One region of the Variovorax atrisoli genome, then DNA from elsewhere that is predicted to be linked to it. Evidence: predicted binding sites of a transcription regulator. Region 1 holds the regulator's gene; each other region holds the start of a gene.

Region 1 (7,024 bases):
CCAACGGCCTGGACGCCGCCAAGTTCAAGGAAACCTTCACCTCCTTCGGCGTGGCCAGCAAGGCCAAGCGCGCCTCGCAGCTGACCGACGCCTACAAGGTGGCGGGCGTGCCGGCGATGGCCGTGGCCGGCCGCTGGTATGTCGACGGCGAGACCGCCGGCAACATGACCAAGGTGCTTCAGGTCGTGAACTATCTCATCGGCGAGGCCAAGAAGGGCTGACCCCCAGGCTTCGCGCACTTCGTGTCGCGCGCCTTCCCCCTTGCAGGGGGCAACACCGGCGGCCCGGTGAAGCCGGTTCCGCGGTGTTCGGGCATGAAGCCGGGAAGAAAGTCAAGCCCGCCTAGGCGGGCTTTTTCATCTGTGCGGGCGGGGCAGGAGCACGCAGCCGCATACAATGCCGAGCAAGTTTCGTGCCTCTATGACATTGCACTCTCACCCCACCACCTCCTTCCTGCGTCGCATCGGCCGGCTGGCCGCCGGCGCCCTGTTGCTGGCAGGCCTCGCGTCGGGCGCCGTGGCCGAGACCGCCGACCGCTCCAAGCCGATGAACATCGAGTCGGACGCGATGCGCTACGACGACCTGAAGCAGACCAGCGTGTTCACCGGCAACGTGCTGGTGACGAAGGGCACGATCATCATCCGTGGCGCGCGGCTGGATGTGCGCCAGGACGCCGAGGGCTACCAGTACGGCGTGGTCACTGCGGCGCCCGGCAAGCGGGCCTACTACAAGCAGAAGCGCAATGCGCCCGACGAGTGGATCGAGGGCGAGTCGGAAGTCATCGAGTACGACAGCCGCGCCGACAACGTCAAGTTCATCCGCAACGCCGTCATGCGCCGCCTGCTGGGCGCCACGCCCAACGACGAGAGCCAGGGCGCGCTGATCGTCTACGACCAGAGCAACGACACCTACACCGTCAACGGCTCGACCGTGCCGCCGAACACCGCCGTCAACGCCTCGGCCCCTGGCGGCCGCGTCCGGACCATCCTCACTCCCAAGGCCGCCACCGCGCCGGCCCCGGGCGCTCCGGCTCCGGCCGGCGGTGCCAAGGCCCCTGCGCCGGCGCCCACCCCGGCTCCCGGCGCCGGCCTGCGCCCGAGCACCACGCTCAGTGACCAGGGAGACACGCGCAAGTGATCGAATCCGCAGGAACCCAGGACGCCAGCGGCACACCGGGCAGCCGCCTGGTCGCGCGCGGCCTGAAGAAGAGCTACGGCAGCCGCACCGTCGTGAAGGACGTCTCGCTCGACGTGCAGAAGGGCGAAGTCGTCGGGCTGCTCGGGCCGAATGGCGCGGGCAAGACCACCTCGTTCTACATGATCGTGGGGCTGGTGCGCGCCGACGCCGGCGACATCTCCATCGACGGCGAGCCGATCGCGCACATGCCGATCCACCGCCGCGCCCGCATGGGGCTGAGCTACCTGCCGCAGGAAGCCTCGATCTTCCGCAAGCTCACGGTCGAGGAGAACGTGCGCGCCGTGCTCGAGCTCCAGAGCGAGCCCGACGCGAAAGGCAGGCTGGTTCCCCTGTCGAAGGAGCACATCGAGGAGCGCCTGACCGACCTGCTGGTCGACCTGCGCGTCGACCACCTGCGCGATTCGCCCGCGATGGCGCTGTCGGGCGGCGAGCGCCGCCGAGTCGAGATCGCGCGCGCCCTGGCCACGCAGCCGCGCTTCATTCTTCTGGACGAGCCCTTCGCCGGCATCGACCCGATCGCGGTGATCGAGATCCAGCGCATCATCAGCTTCCTGAAGGAGCGCGGCATCGGCGTGCTCATCACCGACCACAACGTGCGCGAGACGCTGGGCATCTGCGACCACGCTTTCATCATCAGCGACGGGCACGTGCTGGCACAAGGCACGCCTTCGGAGATCGTCGACAACGCCGAGGTACGCAGGGTGTACCTGGGCGAGCACTTCCGGATGTGATCATGTTGCGAGGGTCAACGGCAAGCGTGGTCGCCATGCGCGTGGAGCCCCTTCGCGAGGGCTGGTGTGCACGGCCGCCCGAAGCGGCCGGCCCGCTCCCGGCAGGGAACTGGCGTGGCGCGCGGCGTGCTGCCTCGGGGGGAGCCGTCTTCTCATGAAGCAGGGGTTGTCCCTTCGCGTTTCGCAGCACCTGGCGCTCACGCCGCAGCTGCAGCAGTCGATCAGGCTGCTCCAACTCTCCACGCTCGAGCTGAGCCAGGAAGTGGAGCAGATGCTCGACGAGAACCCGTTCCTGGAGCGCACCGCCGAGGAGGCCGTGCGCGAGGAATTCGGGCTCGACACCGCCGACGCGCCGGTCCCTCGCGATGACGGCGGCGATGGCGCCGACGGCGAGGGCGACTTCGCCCCCTCGGCCGCGAGCAGCAGCAGCGCGACTTCTTCCACGGAAGGCACGGCAGTCGCCGACGCCGACGGCCCCGCCGCCGAGATCGCCGAGCGCGAGCCCGACTGGGAAGGCGATGGCACCGTCGACATGGCGCCTGACGACAGCGAATGGGGCAGCGACGCGCCCGCGCGCCAGAACAACGCCGGCGACGACGAGCGCGCCGATGCCACCGAGCTCGCGCGCAGCCAGGAGTCGCTGCAGTCCTTCCTGCACCGCCAGGCACTGAGCCTGCGGCTCAACGAGAGCGACAGCGCCGCGCTGCGCTTCCTCATCGAATCGCTCAACGAGGATGGCTACCTCGAAGACTCGCTGCCCGCGCTGGCCTCGGGCCTGGCGGGCGACGACAACGACGAATTCGACGACCTCGTGCACCACTTCCAGGTGGCGCTGGGCCTGCTGCAGAGCCTGGAGCCCGCCGGCGTCGGCGCGCGCGACCTCGGCGAATGCCTGAGCATCCAGCTGCGCGCCATGGCGAGCGACGACGAGACCGAGGAAGAGGAACTGGTCCGCAAGACGGCGCTGGCCATCTGCAAGCAGCCCATGGAGCTGCTCGCGCGCCGCGACTTCAAGCGCCTGGCCACGCTCACCCGCAGCAGCGAGGAGCTGGTGCGCTCGGCGCTGCAGGTCATCGCGCGGCTGGAGCCCAAGCCGGGCCGGCGCTTCGTCGACGTGGAGCGCAACGTCATCGTGCCCGACGTGATCGTCACCAAGACCGGCCGCGGCACCAACGTGAAGTTCCGCGTGATGCTCAACCCCGACGTGATGCCGCGCCTGCGGGTGCACGACATCTATGCCGGCGCGCTGAAGTCGCACAAGGGCGAGGGCAGCCAGGCGCTGTCGCAGCGGCTGCAGGAGGCGCGCTGGTTCATCAAGAACATCCAGCAGCGCTTCGACACCATCCTGCGCGTGAGCAACGCCATCGTCGAGCGGCAGAAGAGCTACTTCGTGCACGGCGAGCTCGCCATGCGCCCGCTGGTGCTGCGCGAGATCGCCGACGAGCTGGGCCTGCACGAATCGACCATCTCGCGCGTGACCACCGCCAAGTACATGGCCACGCCCTTCGGCACGGTCGAGCTCAAGTACTTCTTCGGCTCGGCGCTGGGCACCGAGACCGGCGGCAACGCGTCGAGCACCGCGGTGCGCGCGCTCATCAAGCAGTTCGTCGGTTCCGAAAGCGTGAAGAAGCCGCTGTCGGACAGCCAGATCTCCGAGATGCTGAAGGAGCAGGGCATCGAGTGCGCGCGCCGCACCGTCGCCAAGTACCGCGAGGCGCTGCGCATCGCGCCCGCCAACCTGCGCAAAGCCTTGTAACTGGCACACCCCCAGGCTATGCGCACTTCGTGTCGCTTCGCCAACCCCCTTGCAGGGGGCAACACCTGCGGACCGGCGGAGCCGGTTCCGCGGTGTTCCTGGAATGGGCTCGCGTGGCGTTGGATGGTGGCTGCGGTGTTCGCCCTGCTCGTGCTGCTTGTCACGGGCTGCGCCACGCTGCCCGACGAGGCCCCGCGCCCGCCCACCAAGACCATCGCCGTCTCGGCCGACACGGCGCTCGGCAGGATCGCGCTGGCCTCCCAGCCCGACCCCGACCTGAGCGGCTTCCGCCTGATGCCCGGCGGCGACTTCGCCTTCGACACCCGCATCCAGCTCGCGCGCCGCGCGCAGCGCACGCTGGACGTGCAGTACTACCAGATCGAGAACGACGAGACCGGCCGCTACCTGCTGCGCACCCTGCGCGACGCCGCCCAGCGCGGGGTGCGCGTGCGGCTCTTGATGGACGACCTCTATACCTCCGGCGAGGACGAACTGCTGCTGGGCCTGGCCGCCACGCCCAACGTGGAGCTGCGCCTGTTCAACCCCTTCCCGGCAGGCCGCGGCAGCCTGCTGAAGCGCTTCACCGCCTCGCTCTTCGACTTCAGCCGCGTCAACCGCCGCATGCACAACAAGCTGTTCATCGCCGATGGCGCGATGGCGGTGGCGGGCGGGCGCAACATCGGCAACCAGTACTTCAGGCGCACCTCGGGCGAGAACTTCATCGACCTCGACACCTTCGTCACCGGCGCGCTGGTCCCGCGCCTTGGAAGCCTGTTCGACCAGTACTGGAACAGCGTCTACGTGCGGCCTATCCAGTCGGTGGTGGGCAGCAGCCTCTCGCGCGAGGAGCTTCAGCAGCGCTTCGAGCTCGCCACCGGCCCCGAGACCACGCCCCCGCCGCCCAAGCCCGCCCCCAACGACCTGCTGGGCTACAGCCCGATGGCCGAGGACCTGGACGCCGGCAAGCTCGGCCTGATCTGGACCACCGCCGAAGCCTATGCCGATTCGCCCGAGCGCGTGATCGGCAAGACCGCCTCGTATGGCGGCGTGCCGCTGCTGGACGTCGACAGCGTGCGCTACAACGTGGTCGAGCAGATGCGGCGCGCGCGTTCGGAAGTGACGATCGTCTCGCCCTACCTGATCCCCGGCGCCTCGGGGCTGGAGGTGATGCGCGAGATCCGAGGGCGCAACGTGAAGATCAGCGTGGTCACCAACTCGCTCGCCGCCACCGACGAGCCGCTGGTGCACACCGCCTACCGCCGCTACCGGCCCGACATGCTCAAGCTGGGCGCCGACCTCTATGAACTGAGCACCAACCGCACCCGCAGCAGCGTGAGGCTGGGCCTCTTCGGCACCTCGGTGGGCAGGCTGCATGCCAAGTCGGCGGTGATCGACCGGCGCATTCTGTTCGTCGGCTCGATGAACTTCGACCCGCGCTCGGAAACGCACAACACCGAGATCGGCCTTTTCATCCGCAGCCCCGAGATGGCCCAGCAGGCGCTGAAGCTCATCGACGTGCTCAAGCAGCAGGGCGCCTATAGGCTGCGCTTCGCCGAGGGCAGCAACGAGTCGCGCATCGAATGGGTCAGCGACGATGCGGGCAAGCTCACGGTGCTGACCGAGGAGCCCGATTCCCGCTTCTGGGACCGGACCATGCTCGAGATACTGGCCCCGCTGACGCCGGAGAGCCTCCTGTAGCCGCGCAGCCTCAGGTGCCGCGCACGGCCGACCACACGAGCCGCAGGCCCAGCAGTCCCATCACGCCGCCTGCCGCCCGGTCGATCCAGACCTTGTAGCGCAGGTAGGCCGAACGCGGCGCCGCCGACGAGAGCGCCAGCGCCACGATCGAATACCAGCCCGCCTCGATGCAGAAGATGACCGCCGGCACGGCGAGTGCCAGCACCAGCGGCACCTCGCGCGGCAGGAAGGCCGCGAAGATGCTCGCGTAGACCACGGCGGTCTTCGGGTTGCTCACCTGCGTGGCCAGGCCCAGCAGGAAGGTGCGCCTGCCGCGTCCCTGCAGGCGCTGCGCCGGATCGCCGGCCTCCTGCGCCACGGCCAGCGGCTGCCGCGCGCCGCGCCAGATGCGCACGCCCAGGTACACGAGGTACGCCCCGCCGAGTCCCTTGATCGCCAGGTAGAGCGCCGGCACCGCGAGGAACGCCGCCTGCAGCCCCGCCAGCGCCGCGATCGCGAACACCAGCCCGCCCGCGCCCATGCCGAGCGCGGCGGCGAGGCCGTCGGCGCGCGAGGTCACCGCGGTGCGCGCCACCATCACGAAGCTGGGGCCCGGGCTCATCGCGCCCACGGTCATGGCGCCGGCGATGCCGAGCAGGGCGAGGGTGGTGTCGATCATGGCCGTGTCTCCTTCTTTTCGTTCTGCTTCTTCGTACGGCGCGAGGCCGTCACTGCACGTTGACCGCCTCGACCTGCACCAGCAGCTTCACCTTGTTCTCGAAGCCGAAGTTCAGGCCTCAGGTGATGCCCCAGTCGCTGCGCTCCACGGTGGTCTCGAAGTCGCCGCCGCACACCTGGCGGTTGATCAGCGGGCTCAGGTAGCAGTTGAAGCGCACGGCCTTCAGCGTCACCGGGCGGGTCTGGCCCATCAGCGTGAGCCTGCCGGGCACGTCGACCACCTTGTCGCCGGAGAAGTCGATGCGGTCGGCCACGAAGCGGCCGGTCGGAAACTCGGCCACGTTGAAGAAGTCCTTGCTCTGCACGTGTCGGTTGAGCAGGTCGACGCCGGTGTTGATGGAGCTGATGTCCATGGTGATGTCGACCTTGCCGCTGGTGCCGGTGCCGTCGATCTGCACCGAGCCGTCCTTGGTGCTGAAGCGGCCGCGGTTGGTGGTGGTGCCGTAGTGGCCCATCTCGTACATGACGAAGGTGTGGGTCGGGTCGATCACGTAGTTGGCGTTCCTGGCCGGACCGCCCGCGGGCTTGGCGGCGGCGGCTGGCGCGAATTCCGATGGCAGCTGCACTTGTTGTTGTGCGTTGGCGATGCCGGTGAATGCGGCGGCCGACAGGGCCGTGGCGAGGAGGAGCTTTTTCATGGCGTTGTCTGCCTGAGTCATGAAAGAGAGGAAAGAAGAAATCCGGAATGTCCGCGCGAGGAAGGATGGGGCTGCGGCTTCACAGCGGCCCGAGCCCCGAGAGGGTGAACCTGAAGCGCACCTGCACCTCGTTGCCGACCACCGAGGTGTCGGTCCATTCGCCTTCGCCCACCTTGTAGTCGAGCCGCTGGATCGTAAGGCTTCCGGTGGCCACCGAGTAGTTGCTCCCCGGTGCAGGCGCGATGCTGACCGGCACCGTCACCTGCCTGGCAACGCCCTTGATGGTG
Region 2 (7,024 bases), 280 kb from region 1:
CCACCTCGAGCGCCAGCGCCACCGTGTCGGGCGCGCGGCGGCGCTCGGCCGGGGCCAGCACCTGCGGCGAGGGCCGCTTCACGGGCGGATCGGCCAGCGCGCCTTCGCCGCGGAAGGCCGCACGCGCGGCGTCCCAGCCGGGCAGCGTGGGAGTCCAGAAGGCGGGGCCTTCGATGTAGAGGGTGGGGCGGGTGGGCGCGCTTGTCGTGGTTGTCATTGGATTGCCTTCTCGCGGAACACCGGGGAACCGGCTTTGCCGGGCCACTGGTGTTGCCCCCGGAAGGGGGGTGGAGGAGCGACACGGAGTGCGCGGAGCCTGGGGGCGAGCTTCATGCTTGCGCCTTGCCGAAAACCAGCGAGCAGTTGTTGCCGCCGAAGCCGAAGGAATTGCTCAGGGCGTAGCGCACCTCGCCGCGCGCCGGCTCCAGCCGGATCTGCGGGCCGAAGCCCTCGTCCAGAGTCTTCGTGTTGACGGTGCCGGGCATCAGGCCGCGCTCGATGGCCAGCAGGCTGATGACGGCCTCGACGATGCCCGCGGCGCCCAGCGTGTGGCCCATGAAGCCCTTGGTCGAGCTGGCGTGCGTGCGCGCCGGGAAGCGGCGCGCCACCAGCGCGCCCTCGACCTCGTCGTTCTTCTGGCTCGCGGTGCCGTGCATGTTGATGTAGTCGATCGCCTCGGGCGCGAGGCCGGCGCGCGCCAGCGCATCGTCGAGCGCACGCTCGGCGCCCAGTCCCTCGGGGTGCGGCGTCGACATGTGGTGCGCGTCGCTCGCCTCGCCGTAGCCCAGCAGGAGCAGCGGCGACGCGTCGGCGCCGGCCTGCACGCGCTCCACCAGCGCGAAGCCCGCGGCCTCGCCCAGGCTGATGCCCTTGCGGTCGGCATCGAAGGGGCGGCACGGCTCGGCGGACACGAGCTCGAGCGAGTTGAAGCCGAACAGCACGCTGCCGCACAGCGTGTCGGCCCCGCCGACCACGGCTGCGTCGGCCAGGCCCAGGCGGATCAGCCGCTCGGCCGATGCGAACACCTTGGCGCTGGAGGAGCAGGCGGTGGAGATCGTCTCGCTGGGCCCGCTGATGCCCAGCAGCTGCTGCGTGAACATGGCCAGCGAGTGCGGCGTGTGCACTGCCGCGCGGCGCTGGTAGGGCGGGAACATGCCCTGCTCGTCGAGCTGGGTGTAGGCCAGTTCGGTCTCGCCGATGCTGGCGGTGGAGGTGCCCAGCACGAGCGCGATGCGCGAGGCGCCGTACTTCTCGCGCGCCGCGGCCACGGCCTCGATGAAGCCGTCGGCCTGCAGGCCCACCCAGGCCAGCCGGTTGTTGCGGCAGTCCCATTGCGCGAGCGGCTCGGGCAGCCGGGCCTCCTCGAGCCCGTCGACGCGGCCGATCCAGGTGGGCAGCGGCGCGTCGCCGAAGTCGTTGGCGCGCAGCCCGCTGCGCGACTGCGCGAGCGCGTCGGCCAGCGCTTCCTTGCCGACACCGACGGCGCTGGTGGCCGTGTAGGCGCTTATCTGAAGAGGAGAGATTCTGGACGGCACGATCTTGTAGGGGTGTTGGGCTGTCGGTCGGCGCGCGGCGTACGGCAGGGGCGCGACGGGAAGGAAAGGATATTGAAAGAAACGAATGTATACCGGTACAGCCTAACAGCAGCGCGGCCGGCGCGGCGTCGGCCGTTTCCTATACGGCCGGGCGCTATCGGCGCTCCTGGGGGCTTGCCGTCGCCGTCAGCCGCGAGGCCAGCGCCACCAGAACCAGCACCGGCGCGCCCAGCAGGGCGGTGCCGACGAAGAAGCTGCTGTAGCCGTAGGCGTCCACGAAGGCGCCCGAGTAGCCGGCCAGGAACTTCGGCAGCAGCAGCATCAGCGAGCTGAACAGGGCGTACTGCGTGGCGGAGTAGCTGATGTTGGTGAGGCTCGACAGGTAGGCGATGAAGGCCGCCGAGGCGATGCCGCCGGCCAGGTTGTCGGCCGAGACCACCGCGATCAGCGCCGTCAGGTCGTGCCCGCGCGTGGCCAGCCAGGCGAAGAGCAGGTTGCTGGCCGCGCTGAGCACGGCGCCCATCATCAGCACGCGCATCACGCCCAGGCGCATCGACAGCACGCCGCCGACGAAGGCGCCCACCAGCGTCATGATCACGCCGTAGATCTTGCTGACGGAGGCCACCTCGTCCTTGGTGAAGCCCATGTCCACGTAGAACGGGTTGGCCATGATGCCCATCACCACGTCGCTGATGCGGTAGATGGCGATCAGCGAGAGGATCAGCACGGCCTGCCACTTGTAGCGGCGGATGAAATCGGCAAAGGGCTCGACCAGCACGTTGCGCAGCCACTCGGCGGCGCTGCGGGCCTTGGGCGGCGCGCCGGGCACCGGCTCGGGCGACAGCAGTACCGTGACCACGCCGACGGCCATCGAGGCGGCCATGACCAGGTAGGCCGTCTTCCAGGCGCCGTTCTGGTAGGCCGCGGCACCCGTGGCTGCCGCCGCTGCTGCAGCGGGCGCCACCTCGGCCCAGGCCGCGACCCACAGCACGCCGGCGCCGGCCCAGATCATCGCGAGCCGGTAGCCCGTCTGGTAGGCGGCGGCCAGCGCGGCCTGCTTGCGCGGCTCGGCCGATTCGATGCGGAAGGCGTCGAGCGCGATGTCCTGCGTGGCAGAGCCGAAGGCCACCAGCAGCGCGCACCAGACCAGCGGCGTGAGCCCGTGGCGCGGGTCGTTGACCGCCATGCCCGCCAGTCCCGCGACGACCATGCACTGCGCCAGCAGCAGCCAGCCGCGGCGGCGCCCCAGCAAGGTGGTCAGCGGCGGCAGCGGCATCCGGTCGACCAGCGGCGCCCAGACCCACTTGAAGCCGTAGGCCAGCCCGACCCAGCTCAGGTAGCCGATGGTGGTTCGGTCGATGCCCGCCTCGCGCAGGCGGAAGCTCAGCGTGCCCAGCACCAGCAGCAGCGGCAGCCCGGCCGAGAAGCCCAGCGCCAGCATGCGCAGGGTGGCGGGTTCCAGGTAGACCTTCAGCGCGTCGCGCCAGGGCGGTGAGGGGGGCGTGGGGGTTTCTGCGGGCGAGGCGGACATGTGCCCCGGATTGTCCATGAGCGACGGCCCGGGTTCCCGGGCTTCTTGTCTTCATTTGTTCCTATCATCCCGCTCCTATGTGCACACGATGCGATCGCCCCTTTTCCGCCGTTCCCGTTCCTTCCGTGGCTTCCGCGTGGAATCCGCGGCGCGCCTTCCTGCTGGCGGCGGCCGGAGCGGTGCTCGCGAAGCCCGCCCTCGCGCAGGTCGACGTGGGCAAGGCCTCGGTGGCGCGCAACATCGTGCCGGTCGAGCAGGTCGAGACGGCCGGCGTGCAGCAGTACGGCCAGCTGCTCGCGCAGGCCCGCGCCAAGGGGGCGCTCGCGGGCGACGGCAATCCGCAGCTGCAGCGCCTGCGGGCCATCGCCGCGCGGCTCATCCCGTTCGCCACGCCGTGGAACGCACGCGCGCGCGACTGGAAGTGGGAGGTCAACCTGATCGGCAGCAAGCAGATCAACGCCTTCTGCATGCCCGGCGGCAAGATCGCCTTCTTCACCGGCATCCTCGATCAGCTCAAGCTCACCGACGACGAGGTCGCGATGGTGATGGGCCACGAGATGGCCCACGCCCTGCGCGAGCACGCACGCGCCCGCCTGGCCAAGAGCGCGGGCACGGGCGCCGCGCTCTCGATCGGTGCGCAGCTGCTCGGATGGGGGCAGGTGGGCGACCTGGCAGCGCGCGCCGGCACGCAGCTGCTCACGCTCAAGTTCAGCCGCAGCGACGAGACCGAGGCCGACCTCGTGGGACTCGAACTCGCGGCGCGCGCGGGCTACGATCCGAAGGCGTCGGTGTCGCTGTGGCAGAAGATGGCCACGGCGTCGAAGAACCAGGGCGGCCTGAGCTTCCTGTCGACGCACCCCAGCGGGCCGGATCGCATCGCGAAGCTCGAGGCGAACCTGCCCAAGGTCGAGAAGCTCTACCGCGACGCTAGGAAGAGCTGAGCTTCCTGCTCTCTCTCCCCTGGGGGGAGGGCCGGGGTGAGGGTGACGGCCTCCAGATAGAAGCCGCGCTTCGTTCTGCGCACCTGCCCTCGCCCCAACCCTCTCCCCACGGGAGAGGGAGCCAATCCGAACACGTTCCCCATCCGCGCCCTCCCGGCTTTTTGCGCTGGCATGCCGCTTGCATCTCAACTTGTACACATGTTTGGATGCCTGAAGATGGTGCACGAAGAAAACCCGAAAAGCGGAACGCCAGACGCCGCCTGGATCGCCAGGTTCGCCTCGCCCCTGGCGCACACGCACGCCGCGGTGGCGCTGGATTTCGCCCTGCCGCTCGCGGGGCTGTGCTTCGCGGTCAAGGACAACATCGACGTGGCCGGCGTGCCCACCACCGCCGCCTGCCCGGCCTTCGAGCGCCTGCCCGAAGTGCATGCGGGCGCGGTGCAGCGCCTGCTCGAAGCCGGTGCATCGCTGGCCGGCAAGACCAATCTCGACCAGTTCGCCTGCGGACTTAACGGCACGCGCTCTCCCTATGGCGAGGTGCCCAACGCCTTCGACGCGCGCTACGTGTCGGGCGGCTCCAGTTCGGGATCGGCCTACGTCGTGGCCACGGGCGAGGTCGACTTCGCCCTGGGCACCGACACCGCCGGCTCCGGCCGCGTGCCGGCCGGGCTCAACAACATCGTCGGCCTCAAGCCCTCGCGCGGGCTGCTGAGCGCCTTCGGCGTCGTGCCCGCCGCACAGAGCGCCGACTGCGTCTCCATCTTCGCGCGCACCGTCGCCACCGCGGTCGACGTGCTGCTCGCAGCCGCGGGCCACGACGCGCGCGATCCATATTCGAGAGACATCGACCTGCGCCGCGAGCCGCTGCCCGCGCGCTTCCGCTTCGGCGTGCCCGACCGGCTGAGCTTCTTCGGCGACGCCGCCGCCGAGCAGGCCTTCGGCGATGCGGTCGCGCGGCTGCTCGCGATGGGCGGCACGCCCGTCACCATCGCCTATGCGCCGCTCGCGGAAGCCGCCGGGATGCTCTACGAGAGCGCCCTGGTCGCCGAGCGCTACGCCGCGGTGCGCGAGTTCTTCGACGCGCACGCCGACGACGTCGTCGAGCCCGTGCGCGGCATCCTCGCGAGCGGCCGCCAGTACGACGCCGCCGACGTGTTCGAGGCCCAGGCGCGGCTGCGCGCCATCGCGCAGAAGGTCGAGCCGATGTGGCGCGACATCGACCTGCTGCTCGTGCCCACCGCGCCCACGCACTACACGCGCGAGCAGATGCGCGCCGATCCGGTCGCGCTCAACCGCAACCTCGGCGCCTACACAAACTTCGTCAACCTGCTCGACTACGCCGCGCTCTCGGTGCCCAGCAGCCTGCGCGCGGACGGCCTGCCCTTCGGCATCACGCTGATCGGCCCCTGCGGCAGCGACCTCGCGCTGGCCGAGCTGGGCCAGCGCTTTCACCATGCCACCGGCCTCGCGCAAGGCGCGACAGGCCAGCCTCTGCCGCCACCGCGCGCCATTCCGGGGCTCGCGGCGCCGGACGCCGGCACCCTGCCGATCGCCGTCGTCGGCGCGCATCTCTCGGGCATGCCGCTCAACAGCCAGCTGACCGAGCGCGGCGCCACGTTGATGCGCGCCACCACCACCACGCCGGCCTACAGGCTCCACGCGCTGCCGGGCACCGTGCCGCCCAAGCCCGGACTGCGGCGCGTGGCCGAAGGCGATGAAGGCGCCGCCATCGCGCTGGAGGTGTGGGCCGTGCCGCTCGCGCAGGTCGGCAGCTTCCTCGCGCTCATCCCGCCACCGCTGGGCCTCGGCAGCGTCGAGCTGGCCGACGGCAGCTGGGTGAAGGGATTCATCTGCGAAGGCCATGCGCTGGCCGGCGCGCAGGACGTGACCCATCACGGCGGCTGGCGCGCCTACGTCGCGAGCCGCGCCAACCCGAGTTCCAACTGATCAGAGGAGTTCCGATGAGCATCCAACAAAACTCTCCCGCCGCACGCCAGCGACGCCAGCTGCTGCAGGCCGGCGCCGCGGGCCTGGCCGTGCTGGCGGCACCCGCCATCGTGCGCGCGCAGGGCGCGGCTGCGAAGCTGCGCATCGGCTTCTGGCCCGTGGCCGCGGGCCTGCCGTTCTTCGCGGCGGTCGACAAGGGCTACTTCAAGGAAGCAGGCCTCGACGTGGAGCCGCTGAAGTTCGCCGGTGCGCAGCAGGTGATGGAAGGCATGCTCGCCGGCCGCTGCGACGGCAGCGCCAACGGCACCGGCTCGGCCAACCTCGCCATCGGCGAGATCGCACAGCCCGGCCTGTTCAAGATCTTCTGCACCAATCCGAGCAACGCGAAGTACGTGCTCGACGAATTCATCGTCGCCAAGGACAGCCCCGTCAAGAGCGTGGCCGAGCTGGCCGGCAAGAAGGTCGCGTCGGGCCCCGGCATCCAGAACGTCACCCTGTGCAAGACCATGTTGGAGCGCGCGGGCGCCAAGGGCGCGACCGTGAGCGAGCTGCCCATCGGCCAGCACGTGGCCGCGCTGGTCGCGGGCCAGGTCGACGCCTGCTACACGCTGGAGCCCACCGGCACCGTGGGCCGCATGAACGGCACCACGCGTGTCGTCGAGGCCGGCGTGGTCGCCAAATACATCCTCGGCGACCCGATGGCCCCGTGGCATGGCGGCGCGGCCAGCCTCACCAGCGATTTCATCAAGAAGAACCCCGAGGTCGCGAAGAAGTACATCGCCGCCTATGCACGCGGCGTGGAGCTGGTGCGCAGCAAGCCCGACGAGGCGCGCCAGTTCATGAAGGGCTACACCGCCATCGAGGGCAAGCTCACCGCCGAGGTGCCGCTCGCGTCGTACATGCTCTACAACGAGTTCAAGCCGAGCGACGTCGCGTACTTCCAGAAGTTCTACGACCTGTTCACCGAGAAAGGCATCTTCGAGAAGAAGGTGGCGGTGGACGGCCTGCTCTACAAAGCCTGACGACCATGGCCGACGCAAGCTCGACCACGGCCGTGCCGTGGACCCCGC
Region 3 (7,024 bases), on a different contig from region 1:
GGCAGCAGGAAGCGGTCGTGCAGCTCGGTGCCCCAGCGGGTGACGGGCGCCTTGTAGGGCTCGTCCCAGAAGCGGGCCACCAGCGCGCGGATCAGCAGCTGCTGCGCGATGCTCATGCGTGCGTGCGGCGGCATCTCGAAGGCGCGCAGTTCCAAGAGGCCGAGGCGGCCGGTGCTGGAGTCGGGCGAGTAGAGCTTGTCGATGCAGAACTCGCTGCGGTGCGTGTTGCCCGTGACGTCGATCAGGATGTTGCGCAGCGTGCGGTCGACCAGCCAAGCCGGCATGTTCTGGCCGTAGATCTCGCGGTTCTTCGCGATCTCCTTCAGCGCGATCTCCAGCTCGTAGACCTGGTCGTTGCGCGCCTCGTCCACGCGCGGCGCCTGGCTCGTCGGGCCGATGAACATGCCCGAGAACAGGTAGCTCAGCGACGGATGGTTGTGCCAGTACAGCAGCAGGCTGGCCAGCAGCTCGGGCCGGCGCAGGAAGGGGCTGTCGGCCGGCGTCGCGCCGCCCAGCACGAAGTGGTTGCCGCCGCCGGTGCCGGTGTGGCGGCCGTCGGTCATGAACTTCTCGGCCGACAGGCGGGTTTCGAAGGCGGCGTTGTAGAGAAACTCGGTGTGGTCGACCAGTTCCTTCCAGTTGTGGGCCGGATGGATGTTGACTTCGATCACGCCCGGGTCGGGCGTGACCTGCAGCAGCTTCAGGCGCGGATCGCGCGGCGGCGGATAGCCTTCCATCACGATGCGCACGCCCAGGTCGCGCGCAGTGGCTTCCACGGCAGCGACGAGGTCGAGGTAGTCCTCCAGGCGCGCAAGCGGCGGCATGAAGACGTAGAGCACGCCCGAGGCGCTGCCCTTCTTCTCGGCGGCGGGGCCGTTGGCGCGGCGCGGGTCGCGCACTTCGACGCACAGCGCGGTGCGGGTGATCCAGTGGGCGGATTCGCCGCGCCGTGGCTGGCGGTTGACCGTCGGATCGACGGAGTTGGCGGTGTCGTTGTCGTCCACGCCATGGCCTTCGCCGTCGCTCGCGGCGCCCGGCGTCTGCATGCGCAGCGAAGAGGGCACGGCGGGCGGTGCGCCGAAGGTATAGGGAACGGCACCCAGCCCCGTCGCGGCGCCGCCGGCATCGCCCGCGGCCATGGCGTAGCGCGCCTGGTAGTCGGCCCCGCTCGGCAGCGCGCCGCGCTGCGCGTTCGGGTCGCGCTCGATCATGTAGGGGTAGTCGCCCTTGCTGGCCCACGGTTGCGAATCGAGCGGCAGGCGGTAGCCCATGGGCGAGTCGCCCGGAATGAGGTAGAGCCGGTCGTCGCGCAGGAACCACGGGCCGGTCTTCCAGGCCGGGCCTTCGAGCGCGGGGGCGTCGCGGTTCGCGTTGCCGGGTTCCAGCGGCAGCATGTAGCCGATCACGGCATCGAGCTTCTGCGTGAACACGCGGCGCAGGCGCATGCGCTCCAGCTCGTCGTCGAGCTTGGAGTCGAAGGGGTCGACGTTCACCGGCAGGCGGCGTTCGCGCCAGAGGTAGTAGTAGATGTCCTCGTAGCCCGGCTGGATGTAGCGCTCGGTCAGGCCGAGCTTCTGCGCGAGCAGGTTGGTGAAGCGGCGCGCGTCCTCGCTCGTGTAGTGCGTGGGAAAGCGCTCGTCGGCGAACAGGTCGGGGTCGTGCCAAAGCGGCTGGCCGTCGGCGCGCCAGAAGATCGACAGTGCCCAGCGAGGCAGCTGTTCGCCCGGGTACCACTTGCCCTGGCCGAAGTGCAGGAAGCCGCCCTTGCCGTATTCGGCGCGCAGCTTGTGCACGAGCTCGGTGGCGTAGCCGCGCTTGGTGGGGCCGAGCGCGTCGGTGTTCCATTCGGGCGCGTCGCGGTCGGTGGTGGCCACGTAGGTAGGCTCGCCGCCCATGGTCAGGCGCACGTCGCCGGCCTTCAGGCGGGCATCCACTGCCTCGCCCAGCGCGAGCACGTCGGCCCACTGGTCTTCGGTGTAGGGCTTGGTGACGCGCGGCGATTCGTAGATGCGCGTGACCTTCATGTCATGGCCGAACTCGACCTCGGATTCGTCGACGCCGCCCTCGATGGGCGCGGCGCTAGAGGGCGTGGGCGTGCAGGCCAGGGGGATGTGGCCCTCGCCGGCCAGCAGGCCCGAGGTGGCGTCGAGGCCGATCCATCCCGCGCCGGGCAGGAACACCTCGCACCAGGCGTGCAGGTCGGTGAAGTCGACCGTGGTGCCGCTCGGGCCGTCGAGCGCCTTCACGTCGGGCGTGAGCTGGATCAGGTAGCCCGAGACGAAGCGTGCGGCCAGCCCGCAGTGGCGCAGCAGCTGCACCAGCAGCCAGCCCGAGTCGCGGCAGGAGCCGCTGCCGTTGGTGAGCGTTTCTTCCGGCGTCTGCACGCCGGGCTCCATGCGGATGAGGTAGTTGACGTCCTTCTGGACCTGCCGGTTCAAACCGACCAGGAAGTCGATGGTGCGCTGCTCCTTGCGGTCGATCTTGTCGAGGTAGGCCTGCAGCAGCGGCGTGACCGGGTCGGCCACGAGGTAGGGAGCCAGTTCCTCGGCCTGCGAGGGCGTGTACTTGAAGGGGAAGTTCTCGGCCTGCGGCTCGAGGAAGAAGTCGAAAGGGTTGTAGACCGCCATCTCGACCACGAGGTCGACGGTGACCTTGAACTCGCGCGTCTTCTCGGGAAACACGAGCCGCGCCTGGTAGTTGGCGAACGGGTCCTGCATCCAGTTGACGAAGTGCTCGGCCGGCTCGACCCGCAGCGAATACGAGATGACGTTGCTGCGGCAATGCGGCGCGGGCCGCAAGCGCACGACCTGCGGGCCCAGCTGCACCAGGCGGTCGTACTTGTAGTGGGTGACGTGGTGTAGAGCGGCGTGAATGGACATGCGTTTTTTTGTGCTGTGCTGGCAGATTGCATCGAGAAGATGTCTCTGGTGAGACGCATACTAGCCGAGATGCTTAGCAATTAACGCGCCATTGAGCGCGGGTTCGGGGAGGGTTTGCATCATGGGTTCGGGAGTTGTCCGATGACGCGGAATCGCGCGTCACGCCGGGCTGTGGGCGCTGCCGGCGCATTCGCGGCGCTGGGCGGTTCGCTGTTGGGAGCGGCCTTGCAACTGCAGCAGCCGGTGCTGTGGCCGGCATGGGTCTATGCCGGTTTGCTGTGGGCCGCAACGGCCGGAATGTGTTGGCGGCTGCTGCCGGGAAGGGCGCTCCTGCTCATCGCCCTGGCCTGCGGGGCGATGGCCGGCGCGGGGCTCGCGGGGTGGCGTGCCGTGGCCTATGCCGCAGGCGCACTGGCCCCTGCGCTCGAAGGGCAGGACCTGCGCGTCACGGGGGTCGTGTCCGAGATGCCCCAGCGCAACGAGGCCGGCACGCGCTTCACGCTGGATGTCGAATCCGCCCGTTGGGCCGACGCCGGCGCCCAGGGCCTGCCCGTCGTCCCCGATCGCATCGCGCTCGGCTGGTATGCCGAGGGTTCCAGCCTCTGGAGCCGCGCACCCCGGGCCGTTGCCGACGTCGCCGTGCTCCACGCGGGCGAGCGCTGGAGCCTGACGGTGCGCCTGAAGGCGCCGCACGGCAACCGCAACCCGCATGGCTTCGACGGCGAACTCTGGATGTGGGAGCAAGGCCTGCATGCCAGCGGCCATGTGCGCAGCGGCACGCGCGACGTGGCGCCGGTGCTGGTCGACTCCACCTGGCGCCACCCCATCGAGCGGGCCCGCGAGGCCGTGCGCGATGCGATCTTCGAGCGCGTGCCCGACCGCGCCCGCGCAGGCGTGATCGCGGCCCTCGTCACCGGCGACCAGAACGCCATAGACCGCGCCGGCTGGGACGTGTTCCGTGCCACGGGCGTGGCGCACCTGATGTCGATCTCGGGCCTGCACGTCACGATGTTCGCCTGGCTCGCTGCGCACGTGGTTGGCCTGCTCTGGCGCCACAGCGCAAGGCTGATGCTGAGGCTGCCCGCCCAGCAGGCGGCGCTGGTCGGCGGCGTGCTGCTGGCCGCACTCTATGCGCTCTTCAGCGGCTGGGGTGTGCCGTCGCAGCGCACGGTCTGGATGCTCGCGACGGTCGCGCTGCTGCGTCTCACCGGTCGGCGCTGGCCATGGCCGAACGTGTGGCTGCTGACCGCCGCCGTGGTGGTCGCGCTCGATCCGTGGGCCCTGATGCAGGCTGGCTTCTGGCTGAGCTTCGTCGCGGTGGGCGTGCTCTTCGCGACGGACGCCGGAATGCCGGGCGAGCAGCAGGCCGCCGGGGCCGCTCGGCTGCTGCGCTTCTTCCGCGAGCAATGGACCATCACGCTGGCCATCACGCCGCTGAGCCTGCTGCTGTTCCAGCAGGTGTCGCTGATCGGGCTGGTGGCCAATGCGGTGGCGATTCCCTGGGTGACGCTCGTGATCACGCCGCTGGCGATGCTCGGCGTGGCGGTGCCGCCCCTGTGGGACGCTGCTGCCTGGGCCGTGCATGCGCTCGCGCTCCTGCTGCAATGGCTGGCCGGCCTGCCGCATGCCACGCTGTCGATGGCAGCGCCTCCGCTGTGGATGGCCGCCTGCGGCGTGGGCGGCGGCGTGTTGCTGGCGATGCGGCTGCCGTGGTCGCTGCGCAGCCTTGGCGTTCCTCTGCTCCTGCCGGTGCTGCTGTGGCAGGCGCCCCGGCCTGCGATGGGCGAGTTCGAGTTGCTCGCCGCAGACATCGGCCAGGGCAACGCGGTGCTCGTGCGCACCGCCACACACAGCCTGCTCTACGACGCCGGCCCGCGCTACAGCCTCGAAAGCGACGCGGGCCACCGCGTGCTGGTGCCGTTGCTGCGGGCCTACGGCGAGCGGCTCGACACGCTGGTGGTGAGCCATCGCGATGCCGACCACATCGGCGGCGCGCCCGCGGTGCTCGCGATGCAGCCCGAGGCCGAGCTGCTGAGCTCCATCGAGGCCACGCACCCGCTGCAGGCGATGCGTGCGTCGAAGCGCTGCGAGGCAGGGCAGTCGTGGAGCTGGGACGGCGTGCGCTTCGAGGTGCTGCATCCCTTCGAGAGCGATTACCGCAGCTTCGGCAAGCCCAATGCGGTTTCGTGCGTGCTGCGCGTCGACAACGGACGCGCGGCGGCACTGCTGGCCGGCGATATCGAGCGGCTGCAGGAAGCGGCGCTGGTCGTGCGCACGCCCCAGCTGCTGCATGCCGACGTGCTGCTGGCGCCGCATCACGGGAGCAAGACTTCTTCGGGGGAGGCTTTCCTCGACCAGGTCAGGCCGCGCATCGTGCTCGTGCAGGCGGGGTACCGCAACCGCTTCGGCCATCCGGCCCGGGAGGTGGTCGCGCGCTACCTCGACCGGGGCGTGCGGCTGATCGAGAACACCCGCTGCGGCGCCGCGCATTGGAGCAGCCTGCATCCTGCCGACGTCGTCTGCGAACGGGAGCAGCGCGCCCGGTACTGGCAGCACCGCCTGCCCCCTTCGGAGCCCCCGGGCTCTTGAAACTGTGAATTAATTGTCAAAAGTAGCTTAAAGGTATTCATTTTCACGAATCCAAGCCGAAGAATCCTGCGTTTTACTGGGTAGCTACAACTCGGTAACAAGGGGGCAACATGTACAGACGTCCACGCTTGCAGCGGGGCGTGACCGCAGGGCGGGTTTCATGACGACAGCGGTTCCGGCCATCACCAGCGCGAGCGCCGCGCCCGCGTCGGGCGCCAGGCTCGACATGCACCGCGAAGGCCCGGTGCTCATCCTGACGCTCAGCAACCCGGAGGCGCGCAACGCCATCAATCCCTCGGTCTACCGTGCGGCGGCCAAGGCGATACGCGCCACCGCGGGCTTCCGCACGGTGCGCGCCATCGTGCTGCGCGGCGAGGGCGATCACTTCAGCGGAGGCGGCGACCTGCGGCGGCTGGCCCGCCAGCGAAAGCTGCCGGCCGCCGAGCAGCGCGGCCACATCGACGCGCTGCACGAATGGCTCATGGCGATCGAGGAGGCGCCGCAGCCCGTGATCGCCGCGGTCGAGGGGGCGGCGATGGGCGGCGGCTTCTCGCTGAGCCTGGCCTGCGACCTCATCGTGGCCGCCGAGGACGCGAAGTTCGCGATGTCGTACATCAACGTCGGCCTCTCGCCCGACGGCGGCGGCACCGATTCGCTGGCCCGCGCTCTGCCGCCGCAGGCCGCGCTGGAAATGCTGCTCGACGGCACGCCGTGCACTGCCAGGCGGTTGCATGAGCTGGGCGTGGTCAACAAGGTGGTGCCGCATGGGGAAGCCGGTGCCGCCGCGCTCGCCTGGGCGCAGCAGCTTGCGCGCGGGCCGTTCGAGGTGCAGGCGCGCATCAAGCAGCTCGTGTATGCGGCGCGCGGACGCAGCCGGCGCGAGCAGCTGGAGGCCGAGCGGGAGTCCTTCCTGACGAGCCTCTACAGCGACGAGAGCGGGGAGCGCATCAAGGGATTCCTGTCGCCCCGCAAGAAGCAGGAAGCGAGCGAGGCGGGGAGCGAGGAGGGCTCCGCCGGCTGAGCGAGGAAAGATCATCCGGCCCGTCTCCGGCCTTGGCATCAGGGGTTCTACTGGCCCTGAACTTGCTAAGCTACGAGCTCAAGGAGATTGGTCGTTCCATGCACAAATTTGACGAGATGTACGAGCAGCTTCCCTACGCTGGAGCTGCGATTCGACAGCATTACAAGCGCTACGACCAATGGCTCGCGAAGCAACCCGGTGAGGTGATGCGTTCGCGACGCGAAGAGGCGGAAATGATCTTCCGCCGGGTCGGCATCACCTTCGCGGTGTACGGCGCCAAGGACGAGGACGGCTCCGGCACCGAGCGGCTCATACCGTTCGACCTGCTGCCTCGCATCATTCCCGCCCACGAGTGGGACAGCATGGAAAAAGGGCTGGTGCAGCGCGTGACGGCGCTCAACCGCTTTCTTCACGATGTCTACCATGACCAGGAAATCATCAAGGCCGGCATCATCCCGGCCGAGCAGATCCTGAACAACGCCCAGTTCCGCCCCGAGATGATGGGCGTGAACGTGCCGCACAACGTCTACTCGAA
Region 4 (7,024 bases), on a different contig from region 1:
TTGATGGTCCAGTTCACCACGCCGAAGGGGTTGGCCGCGACGAAGCCGAGCTTGCCGGTCTTCGATGCGGCACCGGCGGCCATGCCGCAGAGGTACTGGCTCTCGTAGGTGCGGCCGTAGAACGACTCGAGGTTGCTGCCGTTGGTGGTGCCAGAGCCGTTGAGGAAGGCCACGTCGGGGTACTTGGCGGCCAGGTCCTTGAAACTGTCGGAGTAGCCGAAGGCGGTGCCGATCACGATGTTGGCGCCGCGCTGGATGAATTTCTCGGCCGCGGGCTTGATGGCCGACGCGTCCTCGGGCACGTTCTCCACGAACTGGATCTTCTGGCCGATCTCCTTCTCGATCTTCACGCGGGCCTCGTCGAAGGCCTGCGTCCAGCCGCCGTCGTTCTTGGGGCCGAAGTAGAGCATCGCGATCTTCGGCTTGTCCTTCAGCGTGAAGCCGTCGGCGGCGGCCGGCAGCGAGAACGAGGCGCCGCAGGCTGCGAGCGTCAGTGCCAGGCCGAGGGCCGGGCCGTTGGAGGAAATGCGCGGCATGGAGCAACCTTTCGTGAGGAGCGTGAAGACGGGGGAGGGAAAAGCAGAAGCGAGAGAAGAGAGGCGAAGGCCGCGCGCCGCTACATCATGAAATTGATGCGGAACACGTTGCCCTCGGGATCGAGCAGCACCGACTGGTACCAGTTGTAGTAGGTGACGTAGGGCGCTTTCACGAGCGTGGCGCCGGCCTCGAGCGCGACTGGCACCATGCGGTCGACGTCGGCCTGGCTGTCGACGTCGATGTTCAGCAGGAACTTCACGCCGCGCGTGTCGGAGAACTCGCTCAGGTGCAGCAGCTCGTAGGCATCGAGCGCGTTGAAGCCGAGGCTCGACTTGCCGGTGTCCAGCCCGCGGAAGATGGGCGAGCGGATCGCCTCGATCTCCTTGAAGCCGAACACGCGCTGGTAGAAGCCGCTGAGCGCGACCACGTCCTTCGCGAAGACGTTGACGTAGGACAGGTGGGCCATGTGATCCGGGCGCCTCCGAGGAATCAGGCCGCGACCTTGGTGCCGCCGAAGGTCGTCTGCTTGACGAACTTGGAGGTGAGGTGGTCGCCCGACGAGATGGGCGCGTACTTCGGCTGCTCGCCCGGCGCGAGGCAGCTCGGCAGGCACTCGACCATCGCGTCGTAGTTGGGCTGGTGGAAGAACACCAGCGACTGGCGGCGGTTGGTGCTCGCCACCTCGAAGGGCGGGTTGATCACGCGGTGCAGCGTCGACACCCACTGGTCGTTGGTCCACTGCATCATGAGGTCGGCGATGTTGACCACCAGGCCGCCCTCGACCTGCGGCACGTCCACCCACTGGCCGGCCTTGTTGAACACCTGCAGGCCCTTGTCGTCGGGCAGCACGATGGTGAGGCTGCCGTAGTCGCTGTGCGCGCCCGCGCGCAGCTGGCCGGGCAGGGGCTGCTCGCGCTGGGGCGGGTAGCTCAGCACGCGGAACATGCTGATGTGCTTGTCGATCTTGTCGTCGAAGAAGGTCTCGGGCAGCGAGAGGCCGAGCGCGAAGACGCGCATCAGCGAGCGCGAGAGATCGCTCATCGCCTCGAAGTACTGCTCGTAGGCCTCCTTGAAGCCCTCGAGCGGCGGCCAGCTGTTGGGCTCGAAGTGCGGGCCCGCGGCGGGGCCGCGGTGGTAGTCGTCGTCCGGCACGTTCGAGGGGCCGATGGAGAACGACTCCTTCAGGTCGCCCGGTGCCGCTTCCTCCAGGCTGTAGGAGAGGCCTTCCTCGCCCACCGCGCTGTAGCCGCGCACAGCGTCTTCGCGCGGACGATCGACCTTTCGCTTCTCGCCCAGCGGCATGTCGAAGAACTTGCGCGAGAGCGACGACACGCGCGAGATCAGCTCGGGCGAGATGCCGTGGTTGGTGATGACGAGGAAGCCGATGCTGCGGCAGGCCTCGTCGACTTTCTTCGCTACCTCCGCCTTGCCTTCGGCGGTGCCGGCGAAGTAGGGCGCGAGATCGATGATGGGTACGGAAAGCAGGGTCATGGCAGGTTCCTCTTGCTTGGCATGCCTTTCGCCATGCAACGTCTGTGCCAGTTGGACCAAATGGACAAAACCCATCCGTCGCGTCAGCATGGTGCGAATTGCCGTGCCGCGAAGGCGGTCGCGGCGCAAGGCGATGCACCACGGCCTTACAGTGGTGCGCCGTAACGCCTGCCGAGGCAGGACCGACTGATCGAACGAACGAACGAGGGAGGATCGAGGGAACATGCCGAAGACCAAAGCACTGGCCGCGAGCGCCAGCAAGGAGAGTCCCGCACGCAAGCGCGCGAAGCCTGCGGTGCGCAGCGCGTCCGCGGTGAACCGCAGGCTGCGCCAGATCGAGGACAAGCGCAGCGCGATCCTCGGCGCGGCGCTGGGGCTGTTCTCGCGCTTCGGCCTGCATGGCACCTCCATCGACCAGGTGGCCGCTCGCGCCGATGTGTCGAAGAGCAACCTGCTCTACTACTTCGCCAACAAGGAAGAGCTCTACGTCAACGTGCTGCGCGACCTGCTCGCGCTGTGGCTCGAACCGCTGCGCGGCTTCAGCGCCGAGCAGGACCCGGTCGAGGCCATCGGCGGCTACATCCGCCGCAAGCTGGTGATCTCGCGCGACCGGCCCGATGCGTCGCGGCTCTTCTGCCTGGAGATGATCCAGGGCGCACCGCTGCTGCGCGACGAACTCGATCGCGAACTGCGCACGCTGGTGGAGAAGAAATCGGAAGTGATCCGCGCATGGATCGATGCGGGCAAGCTGGCGCCGGTCGATCCGCACCACCTGATCTTCGGGCTGTGGGCAATGACGCAGCACTACGCGGACTTCGGCGTGCAGGTGCAGGCGCTGTCGGGGCATACGCTGGAAGACGAAGCCTTCTTCGAGCGTGCGGTGGAGAACGTTCAGCGCATCGTGCTGCAGGGCATCGTGCCGCGCTGAGGCCTGCCTTGCTCCCTCCCCCGCTGGGGGAGGGTTGGGGTGGGTGGCGGCCTGAAAAGTCACTGCTGCTCCTGCGAGCGCCGTTGCCCCCTCACCCTAACCCTCTCCCCGAGGGGAGAGGGGATAAAACGGATCAGTGCTGCGGCGGCGCAGCGATCTCGTGATACCGGCGATCGAAGTAGATGAGGCCCTGCGCCGCACCGCCGATGGCGATCGAGACGGCCTCGCAGAACAGGACATCGTGCGTGCCTGCGCTCGTCGCGTGCACCACGCGGCAGTCGAAGGACACGGCCGCATCGTCGAGCACTGGCGAGCCGGTGGTCTTGCTGCTCCAGCGGGCCGCGGCGAAGCGCTCGTCCATCGGCGTCTTGCCGCCGAATAGCGTGGACAGCGACTGGTGCCCGGCCGCCAGCACATTGACGCACAGCACGCCGTTGGCTTTGAACGCCGGGTACACCGAGGCCGAACGGTTGAGGCACACCAGCAGCGTCGGCGGCTCGTCGGTCACGCTGCACACGGCCGATGCGGTGAAGCCCGCGCGGCCTGCGGGGCCGTCGGTGGTGATGATGTTCACCGCCGCGCCCAGCCGCGCCATCGCGTTGCGGTAGTCGGCCTTCTGCAGGCCCTGCGGAAGCAGGGCTGGGTTGGGTGACGATGAAGCAGGGTTCGAGGCCATGGCGTTGTGCAGCATCTCGCGTGACTCCTTCAGGCCAGCAGGCAGGCCTCGTCGAAGGCCAGCCGCGGCAGGCGGCCGAACAGCTTCGACGTGTCGCCATGGCCGAGGTTGATGAGGAAGTTGACGGTCCAGTCGGTGCCCTCGAAGAAGGCCGCGTCGACCTTCGCCTTGTCGAAGCCCGACATCGGGCCCGCGTCGAGCCCGACCGCGCGCGCCGCGAGCAGCAGGTAGCCCGCCTGCAGGCTGGCGTTGCGGAAGGCAGTCTCGTGCGCGGCCTCGGGGCTGCCGGTGAACCAGCTGCGCGCGTCGGCGTGCGGGAACAGCGTGGGCAGCCTGTCGTAGAACTTGCGGTCCCACGCGGCGATGACGGTGACGGGCGCGGTCATGGTCTTTTCGAGGTTGCCCTTGGAGAGCGCCGGCGCGAGGCGCTCCTTGCCTTCGGGCGTGCGCACGAAGACGAAGCGCGCGGGGGAGCAGTTGGCCGATGTGGGGCCGAGGCTCGCGAGCGCGTAGATCTGCGCGAGCTGCGCGTCGGTGACGGGCTCGTCGGTCCAGCCGTTGTGGGTGCGCGCGCCGGTGAAGAGCAGCGACAGCGCGGCGTCGTCGAGGGTGTTCTTGAGGGTCATGCTGGAACGGCGGGTGCGCTGACCCGCGAGAGAAAGTCGAGCAGGCTGCGGTTGAAGGTGTCGGCCTCTGTCACGCTGTGGGCATGGCCGCCGTGCGGCATGAAGTCGAGCGTGACGTCGCGCAGGCCATCGGCCAGGCGCTGCGAGCAGGTCCAGGGCACGAGCGTGTCGTCCCTGGCTGCGGCGATCAATGCGGGCGCGACGATGTCGGCGAGGCTGGCGTCGATGTCGAAGGCGCGCAGCGCGGTGATGCGAGCCCGCATGTTGGCTTCGCCCGGGAAGTGCGCGAAGGCGTGATCGACTTCGTCGGCCACGCGCTGCGCGTTCTCGGCGGCCCAGGCGGCGGGATAGAGAAAGATCGGCTGCGCTTCGACGTACGCGCGCGGGCCGCATGCGTCGAGCAGCGCGAGCCGTGCATCGAAGCAGCGCGCCGAATGCGGATTGGGCTTCGACCACGCGTTGACGAGCGCGAGGCTCGCGATGCGCGAAGGCGCGTCGAGTGCAAGCTGCAGTCCGACGAGGCCGCCGAGCGCATGGCCGGCGAAATGGCACCGCGCGGTGTTCGTCGCGTCGAGTATCTCGATCACGTCGCGGGCCATGTCCGCGATGGCGTAGGCCTCGGGCAGCGCGGCGGGGCTGCGGCCGGTGCCGCGCTGGTCGTAGGCGATGACGCGGTAGCCGGCGGCGATCAGCGCGCCGAGTTGTGGCTGCCAGAAGCCGGCCGAGCCGCCGAGGCCCGACGACAGCAGCACCGTGGCCGCTGCATCGGACGGCCCGTGCACCTCGTAGTGCAGCGCGCTCATGAAGCTCAGGCCTTCTTGCCCACGTGCGCGATCGACGCGATCTCGACCAGCGCGTCGGGCTTCACCAGGCCGCACTGGATGCAGTAGCGCGCGGGCTTGGTGCCGGGGAAGAACTCGGCGTACACCGCGTTGATCTTCGCGTAGTCGGCCCAGTCCTTGAGCATGATCTGGTTGAAGGTCACGTCGTCCATGGTGCCGCCGGCGGCCTCGACCACGCCCTTGATGGTCATCAGCACGTGCCTGGCCTGCGCGCTCGCGTCGCCGACGTGCACCACGTTGTTGTCCTTGTCGAAGGGCAGCGTGCCCGACACGTAGAGCACGCCGTCGGCGAGCGTGCCGGGGACGAAGGGAGCGATGGGAACGCCGGTGCCGGGAGGAATGATGGCTTGCTTGGGCATGGTGGAGGGTCCTTGTCGAAGAGGGTGGGAAGGGGAAATCAGGCGACGGCCGCTTCGGCCTTGGCGGCCTGGTCGGCTTGTGCGGCCTGGGTACCGAGGGAGGGCGCGAAGGTGCTGCAGAAGTGCTCCGTCGTGGACACCCAGCCGAAGAAGGTCTCCACGTTGTAGACCGATGCCTTCTGGATGGCGGGTCCGCCGAGCTCGTGCGTGGCGTCTTCCAGCATCACGGCGAAGTATTCGAGATGGAAGGCGTCGCGCAGCGTCGATTCGACGCACACGTTGGTGGCGATGCCGGTGAACACCAGGTGGCGGATGCCGCGCGAGCGCAGGGTGCTGTCGAGCGTGCTGTTGAAGAAGCCGCTATAGCGCGTCTTCGGCACGACGATGTCGCCGGGCTGTGGCTTCATCTCCTCGATGAGCTCGTAGTCCCAGCCGCCCTTGGCGAGGAACTTGCCCTGCAGCTCGGGCCTGGCGCGCATGGTCTTGAGCGCGTTCGACTTGTGCCAGTTGGGCGAACCGGGGCCGCCGGCTTCCACGTAGTTCGCGTCCCAGCCGTTCTGCAGGAACACGACCAGCATGCCCGCCGCGCGCGCCGCCGCGATGGCGCGCACGATGCCGGCGATGGTGCCCTGCGCGCCGGAGATGTCGAAGCCGGCCGAATCGACGTAACCGCCGATGGAGGCGTAGGCGTTCTGCATGTCGACGACGATCAGCGCCGAGTCGCTCGCGTGCAGCGCCAGCGGTTCGGGCCGCGCGGGCAGTATCAGCGGCGCGGGTGCACCGGGCGCGCGCGGCGCGCCGACGGGCGTGTTCGAGGTGAGGGTGGTGTTGCGTGCGGGAGTGGTCACGTGGCGCTCCTTCCGCTCAGGCCGCGAGGCGCTCGGGTTCGACCTGCGAGGGCACGGGGCTGTGCACGTGCGCGCGGCTCTTCATCAGCGGCTGGATGCGCTCGCCGAAGGCCTCGACGCCCTGCACGAAGTCGTCGAAGGTCAGCAGCACGCCTTCGGTGCCGGGCACCTCGGCCACTTCGTCGAGCATGCGCGCGACGCTCGCGTAGGAGCCGACCAGCGTGCCCATGTTGATGTTCACGGCGGAGGTCGGGTCGGCCATCTGGCGCACGTTGGTGTCGGCGCCCGACTTGGTGTCGGCCGCGCCCTGCTGGCCCAGCCACGCGATGGCCTCGTGGTCGGCGCCGGCCTTGTAGTGCTCCCACTTGGCGCGCGCGGCTTCGTCGGTCTCGTCGGCGATCACCATCATCAGCACGTAGGTGGTGACCTTGCGGCCGGTCTTCGCGGTAGCCTCGATGAGCTTGTCGGCCGCGGGCGCGAAGGCCTTGGGCGTGTTCACACCCTTGCCGAAGCAGAAGTTGTAGTCGGCGTACCTGGCCGAGAAATCCATGCCTGCGTCGCTCTGGCCGGCGCAGATCACCTTCATGTCGGCCTGCGGGCGGGGGCTGAGGCGGCAGTCGTCCATCTTGAAGTGGTCGCCCTTGAAGTCGGACGAGCCCTTGCCCCAGAGGTCGCGCAGCACCTGGATGTATTCGGACAGGTATTGGTAGCGCGTGC

What was found. Region 1 encodes sigma-54, which starts transcription at its own class of promoters, with help from an activator protein. Its sites were predicted from a motif close to TGGCANGNAANCTGCTTT; they were not measured.
Region 2: a site for sigma-54 is predicted at 4,175-4,192, ahead of atzF (allophanate hydrolase). Genes of this name have one in related genera too.
Region 3: a site for sigma-54 is predicted at 2,953-2,970, ahead of FHY06_RS32975 (transglutaminase family protein). Genes of this name have one in related genera too.
Region 4: a site for sigma-54 is predicted at 2,061-2,078, ahead of FHY06_RS30860 (isopenicillin N synthase family dioxygenase). Genes of this name have one in related genera too.

The regions. Positions count from the first base shown of each region.
Region 1 covers NZ_JACIBG010000004.1:118,969-125,992, reverse strand. Annotated here, with positions in the region: gene FHY06_RS15795 (thiol:disulfide interchange protein DsbA/DsbL) at 1-221, shown strand, start outside; gene lptA (lipopolysaccharide transport periplasmic protein LptA) at 421-1,137, shown strand; gene lptB (LPS export ABC transporter ATP-binding protein) at 1,134-1,928, shown strand; gene rpoN (RNA polymerase factor sigma-54) at 2,083-3,684, shown strand; gene FHY06_RS15775 (phospholipase D family protein) at 3,808-5,382, shown strand; gene FHY06_RS15770 (LysE family translocator) at 5,393-6,040, opposite strand; partial or broken gene FHY06_RS15765 (YceI family protein) at 6,090-6,737, opposite strand; gene FHY06_RS15760 (YceI family protein) at 6,817-7,024, opposite strand, start outside.
Region 2 covers NZ_JACIBG010000004.1:402,364-409,387, reverse strand. Annotated here, with positions in the region: gene FHY06_RS17070 (beta-ketoacyl synthase chain length factor) at 1-217, opposite strand, end outside; gene FHY06_RS17065 (beta-ketoacyl-[acyl-carrier-protein] synthase family protein) at 330-1,535, opposite strand; gene FHY06_RS17060 (AmpG family muropeptide MFS transporter) at 1,690-3,084, opposite strand; gene FHY06_RS17055 (M48 family metallopeptidase) at 3,144-4,007, shown strand; gene atzF (allophanate hydrolase) at 4,224-5,954, shown strand; gene FHY06_RS17045 (ABC transporter substrate-binding protein) at 5,969-6,976, shown strand; gene FHY06_RS17040 (ABC transporter permease) at 6,982-7,024, shown strand, end outside.
Region 3 covers NZ_JACIBG010000014.1:103,596-110,619, reverse strand. Annotated here, with positions in the region: gene FHY06_RS32975 (transglutaminase family protein) at 1-2,879, opposite strand, end outside; gene FHY06_RS32970 (DNA internalization-related competence protein ComEC/Rec2) at 3,021-5,468, shown strand; gene FHY06_RS32965 (oxepin-CoA hydrolase, alternative type) at 5,629-6,489, shown strand; gene FHY06_RS32960 (circularly permuted type 2 ATP-grasp protein) at 6,588-7,024, shown strand, end outside.
Region 4 covers NZ_JACIBG010000011.1:110,980-118,003, reverse strand. Annotated here, with positions in the region: gene FHY06_RS30870 (BMP family ABC transporter substrate-binding protein) at 1-536, opposite strand, end outside; gene FHY06_RS30865 (VOC family protein) at 617-1,003, opposite strand; gene FHY06_RS30860 (isopenicillin N synthase family dioxygenase) at 1,027-2,028, opposite strand; gene rutR (HTH-type transcriptional regulator RutR) at 2,252-2,956, shown strand; gene rutF (NADH-dependent FMN reductase RutF) at 3,090-3,647, opposite strand; gene FHY06_RS30845 (malonic semialdehyde reductase) at 3,662-4,258, opposite strand; gene rutD (pyrimidine utilization protein D) at 4,255-5,061, opposite strand; gene rutC (pyrimidine utilization protein C) at 5,067-5,459, opposite strand; gene rutB (pyrimidine utilization protein B) at 5,498-6,307, opposite strand; gene rutA (pyrimidine utilization protein A) at 6,324-7,024, opposite strand, start outside.